2 regions of the Bacillus spongiae genome follow, and region 2 is predicted to be linked to the other one. Evidence: riboswitches for the same ligand, from Rfam matches in the RefSeq annotation. Region 2 holds a riboswitch; the other holds the start of a gene.

Region 1 (3,177 bases), on a different contig from region 2:
ATTCGAACAGGTAATTAACATGGATACGAAAATGGAAAGAAATTTATTTTTAGTAGCGGAAGTTGATGACCGCATAGTAGGGTATTCAAGATGCGAAGGAACCTATTTAACGAGATTCTCTCATAAAGTAGAATTTGGCGTATGCGTATTAAAAGAGTTTTGGGGATATGGAATGGGAAATAATCTATTAAAAGAATCGATCTCTTGGGCGGATTCGAATGAGATAAAAAAAATTACGCTAAATGTAACGGAAACAAACGATAAAGCTATTCAATTGTATAGGAAGTATGGTTTTGAAATTGAAGGAATATTAAAAAATGACAAAAGACTCTCAGACAATAAATACTATAACACTGTACTGATGGGAAGGTTAAAAGAGGGGAAAAATTAGATGAAATGAATGAAGCTCTCTAATATATAATGTACCAAAATAATGGAGAGTTGATATAAGAATCTATTTATCATTGAAACAGTGGGGACCGAGAGATTTTCAATCACCCTGGTATGGGAGTAGGAAATAATACGCCGATCTGTAGTAAATTGCTGACCAAATGAGGGTAGGAATTGCCCCACCCTCATTATTCAGCAATAAGTAGCTTGTTATTTATTTGTCCAGATGATTGTATCCATTCACTACTTCATCCAGTTTACCTGTAGTAGGGTCAATGACAAGCCCGTGAACAGGGATAGAGGAAGGGAGTAATGGATGGTTTCGAATCATATCGGTACTGTGGGAAACGCTCTCTTCCACACTTGTAAATCCTTTTAACCAATTATGTAAGTCGATTCCTCCATAGTTAAGTGTTTCAAAGGTTTCTGCTTCGATTCCACGCTCAGTCATCTTTTTCATCATGCTATGACTATCAAGACTACTCATTCCACAATCATAGTGACCAACAACGACAATTTCATCTGCCTGTAGTTCATATACGGCAACGAGAAGGCTTCTCATAATGCTTCCAAAAGGATGGTCCACAACGGCCCCAGCATTACGGACAATTTTCGCATCCCCATTTTTTACGTTCATTGCTTTTGTAACCAATTCAAGAAGTCGTGCATCCATACAAGTTAAAATAACTAGTTTTTTATCAGGGAATTTACTGGTTTTAAACGGTTCATATTCTTTTTCTTCAACAAATGTTTTATTAAACGACAAAATTTCCTGTAATAATGGCATTTCTTCACCTCATTGGATAGTATATTCATTATTATTGTATATTGAAATCGAGTGATTGTTCAACTTATTGTGCTTTTGATTGTTGTTAAAAGCACAGACATCATAAATGCAGAGCGTATGAAAGCGGTATTTTCATAATACATTCTCTCATTGTCTCCTTGTACACTTATTAATTGTAGGACAGGCCATAAGAAAGGACAGTTTTTCCTTACTATTGACTTTTGCATAAGATTTTTCTACTATAAAGCATGTAATTGATTGCCCGTATAATGATGGGAGAGGTTCATAGCATTAACCCTCTATAAAAAACTATGAGTCTGATACTTAGATTCAGTTTTAGTGAAGAGAAGTGAAACCGACCTGTCTTCCTGGGCTTCTTAGGAGGAAAAAAGATGAGTGGAAGAAAAGATGAAGAATTAAATGGTGTGACGTTACTTGGTAACCAAGGAACAAAATACACGTTCGAATACGCCCCAGAAGTTTTAGAATCATTTGATAATAAACATCCAAACCGAGATTATTTTGTAAAATTTAACTGTCCAGAATTTACGTCTCTTTGTCCGAAAACGAATCAACCTGATTTTGCGACAATTTATATTAGTTATATTCCAGATAAAAAAATGGTTGAGAGTAAATCGTTGAAGCTTTATTTATTCAGCTTTCGAAATCATGGCGATTTTCATGAAGATTGCATGAATATTATTATGAATGACTTAATTAAATTAATGGACCCTCGCTATATTGAAGTATGGGGAAAATTTACTCCCCGTGGTGGAATTTCGATTGACCCTTACACGAACTATGGCCGCCCTGGAACGAAGTATGAAGAAATGGCTTCGTACCGTTTAATGAATCACGATCTATATCCAGAGACAATTGATAATCGTTAAACTGAAAAAACAAGTGAATACAATACGGTAAAATGTAAGGAGTACACAGAAGCGTTATCCAATAAAATGTGTGCTCCTTTATTTTATTCTCCATTAATATTCAACGGCTAAAGGTAGTATTTACAATATGTTGGATAATGTATATTATTAATCACTTGAAAAATGTTTGATCAAAAACCCTGTTGAAATGTTGGCAGGGTTTTTCTTATTTCAGAAAGGGTCCATAAGCTTGAATACTTGATTTCGAGATATATGGATATGTGTTAGTATAAAATAAAGCTTCTGGTAAAATATAACTTGGTTTTGAATTATTGGTAGTATGTTGTCAGTTTAATTTACTATAGAGGAGATGAAATGGTGAAGAGGATGACGGTAAAACAGCAGCTAATATTAGGATGTGTATTGTTTGGGCTAATCATTATTTTAAATAGTTTACAAGTTGTTTTTTCGCCATTTTCCTTTGTTAGAGGCATCAATTTAATCGTAGTTATTAGTTGTTCAATCGGTGTGGGTGCATTTATTAGAGAGTTATTTATCATTAAAGAGAATGTGAAAGAGGATTCTTAACTTTTTTCTTAAGGTTATAAGATGAATAATATTTAACTAAAGCCTCAAGATGGGGGCGTGCTTATTGAAAGGTGCGTCTATTTTTGTATTGAATCATATTCGTGGATAACTAGTTTATCATTTGAAAAGCATAAAAAGTTTGAAGCTAAAAAAGTAAAATCTGTTAAGTTATATCATAACCCGATGGAATGATTGAAATCCTATTTTAATAGACAGTTAGGGAAACATTTAATTAAAGATTTGTCTCATTGGAAATAGAAGATAAGAGGAGTTAGGGAATGTCGAATTCTATTGTTTCTTTAAATAATTTATTAACCAAATTTTATTCACTAAAAGATAATCAGAATACACTTATTATTGGTATTGACGGCCCCAGTGCTGCAGGGAAAAGCACATTGGCAAGAAAGTTAAAAAATTTAGGTAAAGAGGTAACGATTGTTCATATGGATGACTTTTATCGTCCTTCTAATGAGAAGAAGATTGTTGACTCCACTAGTGTTGGTGAAAGCTTTGATTGGGAAAGGCTGATGAAACAGGTTTTGC
Region 2 (3,177 bases):
TGACCAACACGTAAAAAATAATGTAGAGTGGTTTGACTCGTTTGGCTATTTACAGCAGCTAGAACAGATAGAGGGAAAACCTTTAAGTGGGGGGGAGCAAACGCTTCAAAGATTGAATCAGCTCTTTCAAGAAGACCAAAGAATCTTACTATTAGATGAACCGACCAATCATTTAGATTGGCGTCATACAGATACCTTTATTTCAGAATTAAAGAATCACCACGATACATTTGTCATCGTGTCCCATAATCGTTATGTATTGGATCAGCTTTGTACAACAATATGGGAGATTGAAAATGGCAAGATTCAAATATATAACGGAAACTACTCTGCCTATGTTGAGCAAAAAGCGTTACTAAAAAAGCAACAACAGGAAGAATACGATGCGTATGTAAAGGAAAAGAATCGATTAATAAGGCGCTATCAAAAAAAGCAACAGCAGGCGGAAAATATGGATCGACCGCCAAGTAGGATGTCAAATTCTGAATGGCAGCTACACAAAGGGAAGGCTGCAGGTAAAAAAGGAAAAGTTGAAAGAGTGTCGAAAGTCATTCGTGAACGAATTGATCGAATGGAGAAGGTAGATAAGCCCTTCGAATGGGAATCTGTGAAAATGGAATATGTTCTCCAAACACCCATTCACCGAAAAACAATAATGAATGCTCATCAATTGGAGAAACGCTATTCCAATCGTCTTCTCTATAAAGTGGATGCACTAAAAATAAGAACGGGGAATACGGTAGCCTTAATTGGTGAGAATGGATCTGGGAAAACCAGCTTATTACAACAACTAATGTTAGATCAAAATGAATCAATCGAATTTGCAGCCAACGTAAAGGTTGGGTACTTTAATCAAAATTTATTCTCGATGCCAGAAAGTGATACGGTTCTTGCCTATGTTAAAAGTAAATCAAGTTTACCTGAATATTTAATTAGAGTCATTTTGGCACGATTAGGTTTCTTTGAGGGAGATATGATGAAATCTATCTCAAATCTAAGCGGTGGAGAACGCGTAAAGCTTGCCTTTGCGAAGCTCCTCGTTGGTGATTATAATTTACTTATATTGGATGAACCAACCAATCATTTGGATCTTTATGCTATGGAGGCATTGGAGGGGCTTATCAAAGATTACCCAGGTACTATTGTGTTTGTTTCTCATGACAGGCAATTTATTAACAATACCGCTAACTCCATTTGGATGATAGAAAACAATACGATAAAGACCTTCAATGGGTCGTATCAAGAATGGGAAGCTTCAAATAAGGAAGTAAAGCAATTAACAGTAAATGAGGAACAAAAACTTCGTTTGAAAAATAAATTAAGTGAACTGATTAGTCTGCTAAGTGTCGCAGAAGACCCAATCGAAAAAATGGAGCTGGATAAACAGTATAAGGAAGTGCTTTCTTCCTTGAAGGAAATTTCATAAGGATGAGTAATGAAAGAGAAGTTATTCTTTATAGAATAACTTCTCTTTCATTTCACTTTATAATGCGTGACAGGTGCATCTAAATGAATGAGAAGTATTGTAAGTAAACAAGTAGATTCTGCAAGTAAAAGCTGGAGTTTTGCAAGTAAAGCGGTAGGTTCTGCAAGTAAAAGCTGGAGTTTTGCAAGTAAAGCGGTAGATTCTGCAAGTAAAAGCTGGAGTTTTGCAAGTAAAGCGGTAGATTCTGCAAGTAAATGAAGAGTTCTACAAATAAACCGGTTAAATCATCATGTATTTGATGAAAATCACTAAGAAAATTAAATTTTGTGCCTGACACTTCTAGCCCATGATTATCTGTGAATTTCGTTCAGTCTGTTTAGCAATGGTTCCCTCTTTACCAATTTCACTTCTCATGTTACTGTATATAAAAGAAAATGATGAAAAGAAGAACATCTGCAAGTTGCAGAAGAGGTTCGAAAACTCCCTCTATAAAAAACTATAAAACGGTATCGTGTATACTGTTTTTTTGGCTTTTTTCGATTATAGAGTAGATAATGAACCTCTTTCTTCTTTCAGTAAAATCACTGAAAAAGAGAGAGGAGTTTTTGTATGAAAAAAGATAAAGCAATTGTTGTATTTAGTGGAGGTCAGGATAGCACTACTTGTTTATTTTGGGCATTAGAACAATTTGAAAAAGTGGAAGCAGTAACGTTTAACTACGGGCAAAGACATGCGCTTGAATTGGAAGTGGCAGCTGAGATTGCGGCCGACCTAAATGTTCCTCACCACATTTTAGATATGAGTTTATTAAATCAATTAGCTCCTAGTGCCTTAACACGTCACGATGAAGAAATTACTGAAAAAGAAGGAGAACTTCCTTCAACATTTGTTCCAGGAAGGAACTTAGTTTTCTTGTCGTTTGCGACTATATTGGCGAAACAAGTAGGGGCTAAGCACATAGTAACGGGCGTCTGTGAAACGGATTTTAGTGGTTATCCAGATTGCCGTGACATCTTTATTAAGTCATTAAATGTTTCTTTAAATCTTTCCATGGATGACCAGTTTGTTATTGATACGCCATTAATGTGGTTAAACAAGGCAGAAACTTGGGAACTTGCAGATCAATTAAATGCGTTTGATTATGTACGGGAAAAGACATTAACTTGCTATAACGGTATTAAAGGTGCAGGCTGTGGAGAATGTCCTGCTTGCCAGCTTCGTAAAAGAGGATTAGATCAATACCTTGCTGGAAAAGAGGAATAGAAATGCTTCAACAAATCTATCCAACACCAAATCATGATTATCAATATGAACTAAACAAAGATATGCAATTTGCAGCAGCTCACTATGTTCCTCACGAAGCGGCAGGAGCTTGTCAAAATGTACATGGACACACATATTTTGTAAATATCACCATCGTTGGTGATGAGTTAGATGAAACGGGCTTTTTAATAAATTTTCAACATATTAAGCAGCTGATTCATAAACGCTTTGACCATACATTATTAAATGAAGATCCAACCTTTTCAAAAGAGGACAGTAACCACTTTTCTACAACAGAAGTAATGGCACGAAAAGTTTGGGAACTCATTCAGGAGCATTTAAATACACTTCCGACGAAACCTAAATGTGCTCAAGTGTTTGTTCGAGAAACTCCAACGAGTTATTGTATTTATCGACCGAGAAAGGAGCTTCTTTTAAAATGAAGAAATTTCCGATATTAGAGGTTTTCGGTCCGACTATTCAAGGAG

What was found. Region 2 has a riboswitch for preQ1 ahead of queC (7-cyano-7-deazaguanine synthase QueC). Riboswitches for the same ligand answer to the same signal wherever they lie in the genome.
Region 1: linked by a shared signal. The riboswitch ahead of queF (preQ(1) synthase) and the one ahead of queC (7-cyano-7-deazaguanine synthase QueC) in region 2 are both predicted to bind preQ1.

What each region holds. Positions count from the first base shown of each region.
Region 1 is NZ_JBBAXC010000014.1:106,470-109,646, reverse strand. It holds gene WAK64_RS16435 (GNAT family N-acetyltransferase) at 1-391, shown strand, start outside; gene WAK64_RS16430 (beta-class carbonic anhydrase) at 605-1,177, opposite strand; PreQ1 riboswitch class I at 1,450-1,496, shown strand; gene queF (preQ(1) synthase) at 1,570-2,067, shown strand; gene WAK64_RS16420 (hypothetical protein) at 2,422-2,634, shown strand; gene WAK64_RS16415 (uridine kinase family protein) at 2,913-3,177, shown strand, end outside.
Region 2 is NZ_JBBAXC010000015.1:105,098-108,274, forward strand. It holds gene abc-f (ribosomal protection-like ABC-F family protein) at 1-1,426, shown strand, start outside; gene WAK64_RS17030 (hypothetical protein) at 1,514-1,684, shown strand; PreQ1 riboswitch class I at 1,889-1,932, shown strand; gene queC (7-cyano-7-deazaguanine synthase QueC) at 2,036-2,689, shown strand; gene queD (6-carboxytetrahydropterin synthase QueD) at 2,692-3,132, shown strand; gene queE (7-carboxy-7-deazaguanine synthase QueE) at 3,129-3,177, shown strand, end outside.